DNA from 3 places in the Methylobacterium sp. CM6247 genome. Region 1 is predicted to be linked to each of the others. Evidence: predicted binding sites of a transcription regulator. Region 1 holds the regulator's gene; each other region holds the start of a gene.

What was found. The regulator PhoB, encoded in region 1, activates phosphate uptake and scavenging genes when phosphate is short. The targets are predictions, from matches to a motif close to TGTCATNNANCTGTCAT.
Region 2: the regulator PhoB is predicted to act here: its motif matches at 1,586-1,602, upstream of ACYQOP_RS01335 (ceramide glucosyltransferase).
Region 3: the regulator PhoB is predicted to act here: its motif matches at 967-983, upstream of ACYQOP_RS24865 (UDP-2,3-diacylglucosamine diphosphatase).

Annotation. Positions count from the first base shown of each region.
Region 1 is NZ_JBTXKX010000003.1:2,043,425-2,045,686, reverse strand. It holds gene ACYQOP_RS10435 (winged helix-turn-helix transcriptional regulator) at 1-404, shown strand, start outside; gene phoB (phosphate regulon transcriptional regulator PhoB) at 877-1,578, opposite strand; gene phoU (phosphate signaling complex protein PhoU) at 1,667-2,262, opposite strand, start outside.
Region 2 is NZ_JBTXKX010000003.1:103,757-106,018, reverse strand. It holds gene eat (ethanolamine permease) at 1-11, opposite strand, end outside; gene ACYQOP_RS01335 (ceramide glucosyltransferase) at 356-1,516, opposite strand; gene ACYQOP_RS01330 (histone deacetylase family protein) at 1,713-2,262, shown strand, end outside.
Region 3 is NZ_JBTXKX010000003.1:5,025,111-5,027,372, forward strand. It holds gene ACYQOP_RS24855 (aminotransferase class V-fold PLP-dependent enzyme) at 1-407, opposite strand, end outside; gene ACYQOP_RS24860 (hypothetical protein) at 517-690, opposite strand; gene ACYQOP_RS24865 (UDP-2,3-diacylglucosamine diphosphatase) at 1,030-1,857, shown strand; gene ACYQOP_RS24870 (glycosyltransferase) at 1,854-2,262, shown strand, end outside.

The DNA of each region.
Region 1 (2,262 bases):
CGCTCGATGTCATTGGCGACTGGTGGTCGCTCCTCATCATCCGCGATGCTTTCGACGGTGTTCGGCGCTTCAGTGAGTTCCAGAATGGTCTCGGCATCGCCAAAGGTATGCTGGCGACCCGCCTTCGCGACCTGACCGAACGGGGAATTCTGGAGACGGCGCCCGCCTCGGACGGGACCGCCTACCGGGAATACGTCCTGACCGAGAAGGGGCGCGGCCTGTTCCTCGTCATCGTCGCGCTTCGACAATGGGGGGAGGCTCATCTCTATGGGCCGACCGATCGCCGGTCTCGCTTGGTCGATCGTGAAGTCGGGGCTCCGGTCGCTCAACTCACCTTGCGATCCGCCGATGACCGTCGTCTCGGTTGGTATGACACGCGGGTGCTGAAGCCCGACGTCACCTGACAAGGTGACGTAGCGACATCGAAAGCGGATAAACCGCATAGTGGAGCGGTCCTTTCCGCCCATGATCAATGTCCGCTCTCAGCGGATGGCGGCGGCCGCAGGGTCCGTCGACGTTGGGCCGAAAGTAGACCCGGCAGCGGGCACCAAACGTCGGATCTCCTCCCCCAGGGCTGACGGATTCAGACATCTGCCCGATGGCAGCTCCCTCTATCCAGGAGGATTCGACAGGCGCGATCGTTCCCCCTCCCCTGGAAGGGAAGAAGGGCTCATGCTGCCAGCCAGATGGGTGAATGCCTGCCCCCTCCGGGGGCGAGCACATGCCGGAACGGACAGACGTCCGAGATCGAACGCGATATCTCGTGGCGGCCGGAATGGCATCGGTTCGCGAGGATCGCCCGCGGGCAAGGCGACCCGCCATCGTCACGATGGGGACGCTCGTTCCGGACGGAGCGGCGCGAAGCCGGCCGTGGCCTCACTCGTCCGTGGAGAACATCTCGTCGAAGGAATAGCCGGAGCCGCGCACGGTGCGGATCGGGTCGCTCTGGCGCGGACGGTTGATCGCCTTGCGCAGGCGGCCCACATGGACGTCCACCGTGCGCTCGTCGATATAGACGTCGTGGCCCCAGACCCCGTCGAGCAGCTGCTCGCGCGAGAACACGCGGCCGGGGCTCTGCATCAGGAATTCGAGGAGCTTGAACTCGGTGGGCCCGAGATGGATCTCGCGGCCCTGCCGGCGGATGCGGTGGCTGACCCGGTCGAGTTCGATATTGCCGGCCACCAGCAGGTCAGACACATGGGTCGGCTTGGCCCGGCGCAGGAGCGCACGCACCCGCGCGAGCAGCTCGGGCACCGAGAACGGCTTGACGATGTAATCGTCGGCGCCGGTGCCGAGGCCGCGGATGCGGTCGCCCTCCTCGCCCCGCGCCGTCAGCATGATCACCGGCAGCCGCTCGGTCTCCCGCCGGGCGCGGATGCGGCGGCACAGCTCGATGCCGGACAGGCCGGGCATCATCCAATCGAGCAGGACGAGATCGGGAACCTGCTCCTGAAGGCGCAGATCGGCCTCGTCGCCCCGCGCGGCGGAATCGACGACGAAGCCCTCCGCTTCCAAGTTGTAGCGGAGGAGGAGAGTGAGGGCCTCCTCGTCCTCGACGATCAGGATGCGCGTGTTCATGCGGATGTTTTCGGGGTGATGGCGACCGTCCCGGATGGACGCGACGGCCGCGCCGAGCGTGTGCTGGAGCGGCCGGCAGGGGCAGCGATCAGGCGCTGGCGGGCATCGACACGGTGGCGTAGTTCGACGCGTCGTTCTTCGGGCGGTCCCGCTCGGCGAGCTCGTTCGTGCCGGTGACGAGATAATGGATCGTCTCGGCGATGTTGGTGGTGTGATCGCCGATCCGCTCGATGTTCTTGGCGCAGAACAGGAGATGCGTGCAGAACGAGATGTTGCGCGGATCTTCCATCATGTAGGTCAGCAGCTCGCGGAAGAGCGAGTTGTAGAGGGCGTCGATGGAATCGTCGCGCTCCCAGACGTCGAGGGCGGCCTTCACGTCCTGGCTGCCATAGGCGTCGAGGACGTCCTTCAGCTGCTCCTGCACCAGATCGCCCATATGCTGGACGCCGATGACGATCTTCTGCGGCTGGATCTGATCGGCGATGGCGACCACACGCTTGGCGACGTTCTTGGACAAGTCGCCGATCCGCTCAAGATCGTTCGAGACGCGGATCGCCGATACCGTCTCGCGCAGGTCGATGGACAGCGGCTGGCGCTTGGCGATGAGAAGGATCGCCCGCTCCTCGACCTCGTGCTGGATCGCGTCCAGACGCTTGTCGGCGGCGATGACAGCCTGCGCCAGGG
Region 2 (2,262 bases), 1.9 Mb from region 1:
TCGCTTTGCATGGTGGGTTCCCGTCATCGGCGAAGGCTGCCGTCGGGGAATGGCCAAGCAAGAGTTTTGCCGTACGAGAAAGAGGGCGTGCGAAGCCCGTATCCGGTCAAAGCTCGGAACTCAGGTGAGAGCGCGATGGTGTGACATTCGTCGGCACACCTCCGTCATTCCGGGTCGCCGACGGCGAGCCCGGAATCCAGAACCACCGAGGCTGCCATGTCGAGCACAGGTTGCGGCTCTGGATTCCGCGCTCCGCTCCGCGGACCCGGAATGACGGTGAGGGGACAAAACTCCAGAGACTGTATCGAATAAGTCTGTGCCGTTGAGCCGGGTTCGGAGTCCGCCGTATCCGCCGTCAGGCCGCGGTGGCGCGGGTGCGCAGGCGCGGCGTCTCCTTGGGGCGGATGTCCATGGCGTTGCCGCGCCAGACGATGGCGCTCTGCATCCAGGCGCTCACCCACATGATTGGGAGGATGGCGTCGCGAAGCAGGAAGGCGAGGAAGAGCCGGGGCGAGCGGTGCCACCCGGCGCGGGCCGCGAGCGCGTATTCGGCCCCGTACCAGAGCATCGCCATGATGATGACGCCGGTCAGGACTGGAGTGCTGGGAACGCAGAGGGCCGCGATCGCGAAGGGCAGCACCGTGCCGGAGCCGATCTCGGGCGCGAAGAAGTGCGGGAAGGTGACCCGGCGCAGCCGCGCCCAGCGGACCTGCCGCGACCAGACCTCGCGGAACGCGCGGGTGCCCAGGGGCTGGTCGAAGGGCGACGCCACGAGGTGGACCCGCTTGCCGGCCGCGCGAACGAGCTTCGTCGCCGCCGCATCCTCGGCGATCTCGGCAGCGAGCGCACGTATTCCGCCATGCCCGTCCAGGAAGGGCTTGTGCCAGAGCATGCTCTTGCCCTGCGCGAAGCCGAGGCCGAGGCTTTCGCCGGTATATTGCCAGCGTGCCTGGAGCGTATTGAGGAAGGCGCATTCCAGTTCGGCGAAGAAACCGTGCGGCCGTGCGCCGATGGGCGTGGAGCAGACGAGGCCCGTATCGGGCCGCCACGACGCCTGCAGCCGCTGTAGGTAGTCCGGCGGCATCAGGACGTTGGAATCGGCCAGCACCACCCATTCGTGGCGGGCCGCCTCCCAGCCCCGCACGCAATTGTTGAGCTTGGGATTGTCGCTGATCCGCTCGTCGCCGACGATGAGCCGTGCCGGCACCGTGGGATGGGACGCCATCAGGCGGTGCAGGAGCGGCACGATGGGATCACGGCCATCGGCGACGCAGAAGATCAGCTCGTAATCCGGGTGGTCGAGATGGAAGCCGCGCTCGAGCATCTCCTCGCTGAACGCTTCGAGGCCGCAGACCGGGCGAACGAGGGAAATGGGCGCGGCGCTGGGAAAGCTCGGGGTCCCGCGATTCCGGCCAATGCGCCATGCGGCGATGGCGATGCTGAGGAGATTGACCGAGGTCAGTGCGGCACAGAGCGAGAGCGCGACGATCGCGCCGGTCTCGATACTGCCGAACATGCCGCGCTCCCTCCGGGCCTCCGCCACCTGACGGAACCAGCCCCTGCCCAAGGCCGTAACAGACGGGCTATTTCAGTCGTATGACAGCGGCGCGGCCCCGATCTGCCGCCCCTCAGAGGGAAGGCCAGGGCGTGAGCGAGACGAGACCCGTGGCCATTCGCGGAACTGCCGTTCGGCCCGGCCGGTTCGATCCGGCATGACCCCGCCCATCGTCGTTCACCTTGCCTATCAGGCCGTCCTGCCGGAGGGGCATCGCTTTCCGATGCGGAAATATGGCCGTCTCGCCGAAACGCTCGCGGCGCTCGGCCTCGCCCCCGCCGGTTTCGTCAGACCGGAGCCGGCCGACGCGGACATGCTGAAGCGCGCGCATCGATCGGATTACGTCGATGCCGTCCTGTCCTGTTCGGTCTCGCGGGAAATCGAGCGCGAGATCGGCCTTCCGGTGGATGAGAGCGTCGTGGCCCGCTCGTGTGCCTCGGCCGGCGGCACCCTCGCGGCGGCGCGGCTCGCGCTGGAACATGGCCTCGCCGGCAGCGCCGCCGGCGGAAGCCACCATGCGCGGCGGGAGACCGGCGCGGGTTTCTGCGTGTTCAACGATGTCGCCGTCGCCGCCCTGGCGCTTCAGGACGAGGGCGCGATCCGCCGGGCGCTGGTGGTCGATTGCGACGTGCATCAGGGCGACGGCACCGCCGATTGCCTCGCCGGCTCACCGGACCTGTTCACGTTCTCGGTCCATGCGGAGAAGA
Region 3 (2,262 bases), 3.0 Mb from region 1:
TGGTTCGTGTCGGCGCGCAGCGCCTCCTCGATCCGCTGCGGGTTCGCACCCGTGCCCCACTCTTCTTCCTGAACGATCACGTTCAGGCCGAGGCGCTGGGCCATGTCGATCCAGAGGTGGCTGAACTGGCCGAAGCGCGAGGTCAGAACCTTGTCGCCACGGTGCAGCGTGTTCGTCAGCGCGGATTCCCAGATGCCGGTGCCGGACGCGGGGAACAGGAAGATGGTGCCTTCGGTGGAGCCGAAGACCGCCTTGGTCTCTTCGAACAGGGGCTTGGTCAGCGTCGGGAAGTCGACCGAACGGTGATCTTCCGAGGGGACGATCATCGCCCGCTGAACGCGGTCAGGAATGTTCGTCGGGCCCGGAACGAACAGATGATTCCGACCCGGTCGTCTCGTTGCCGCCATGTTGTGTCTCCGGTTCTTCTTTGGTTCGCGTGCACGCAGCGCACGACGCTGGGTTCGAATACGGTGGTCTAAGGTCGCGATCCGGCTTGGGTCGACGCCAGTGCGGTTCCTAAGCTTTGGATGAGGATACGACAACGTTGCCGAACGCCCGGCTCACGTTTTTCCGGCCGGATGCGATGGCATGGTCCGCGTCAATCGACGGGTGGCGTGAGGCCAGCCCCGAGGCATCTTCGATGCCCGCGAGATCCGGAATGCTCGACGCAACCGCCTTCGACTGAATCAAGCCTCTCTCCGTTGGCCGGGGCGCGCGGTGTTCGCACACTCCCATGGCCGTGGACGTCGTTTCTCACCTCGTCGGCGACCTTGATTTTGCCTCGTGCGGGCTCCGGACACACGCTTTCCAGCGCGATCCGGTGGGTCACCTTGGACCTGACTATGCCGAGGTTCGCGGTCGAAGGAAAATGCAAAAAACTTCGTCGCCACTCAAAAAATTTGTGGCGCAACGCAGCATCTCTGCGCCTTGCTTGAAAGGGGTCCGCTGCGAAGCGAGCAGAGGTCGCGTCATCAAACTGATACGGGAATCCGGTTTGGCTCAACGCACCGAAGCCATTCGGAGTGGGTCGTGGGCGAAGATACAGAGAAGACGATCCGCGTGAGGACGCTCTTCCTGTCCGATATGCATCTGGGCACGAAGGGCTGTCAGGCAGGGTTACTGCTGGAATTCCTGCGGGATTACGACGCCGATGAGATCTACCTCGTCGGCGATATCGTCGACGGCTGGCAGCTCAAATCGGGCTGGTTCTGGCCGCAGAGCCACAACGACGTGGTGCAGAAGCTGTTGCGCAAAGTGCGCAAAGGCTCGACGTTGATCTACATCCCCGGCAACCACGACGAATTCCTGAGAGATTATCTCGGCATGACGTTCGGTGGGATCGAGGTCGTGGACGACCGGATCCACGTCGCGGCAGACGGCAAGCGCTACCTCGTCATCCACGGCGACCAGTTCGACATGGTCGTTCGGCATGCCAAATGGATCGCCTTCCTGGGCGACGGAGCCTACACGTTCGCGCTCTTCATCAACACGCATCTGAACACGATCCGGCGCCGCCTCGGCCTCGCCTACTGGTCACTCTCGGCCTGGGCGAAGCTGAAGGTGAAGAACGCCGTCAATTTCATCGGAAAGTTCGAGGAGCTTTTGAGCGCGGAGGCGAAGCGCGTGGGCGCCGACGGCGTCATCTGCGGACATATCCACCATGCCGCTCACCGCCAGATCGCCGGGCTGACCTATCTGAACACCGGGGATTGGGTGGAATCCTGCACCGCCATCGTCGAGCATTACGATGGCACCATGGAGGTGCTGCATTACCCGAGCGTACTGCGGGCACGCGCTGCCGCCGAAGAGGCGGAACGAGGCGCGGTCCTCTCGAATCCGGCAAGGGCGGTCGCGTGAGGCTGCTGATCGCCACCGATGCTTGGCACCCGCAGGTCAACGGGGTGGTCCGTTCGCTCGAGAACATGGCGAGCGCCGGCCGCGAGCTCGGGTTCGAGACGGTGTTCCTGACCCATCAGGATTTCGCTTCGGTGCCGCTTCCGGGATATCCCGAGATACGGCTTTCCTACGCCACGAAAGGTAAGGTCGCACGCCTCTGGGCCGATCTTGCGCCGACCCATGTGCATGTGGCGACCGAGGGGACCGTCGGTTACGCGACCCGCCGCTATTGCCTCTCGCATGGCCGCCCGTTCACCACGAGCTACCACACGCGCTTTCCCGAATATCTCGCCGCCCGCGCGCCCGTTCCGGAGAGTTGGAGCTACGCCTGGCTGCGGCGTTTCCACGGCGCGGCGAGCGGTACGA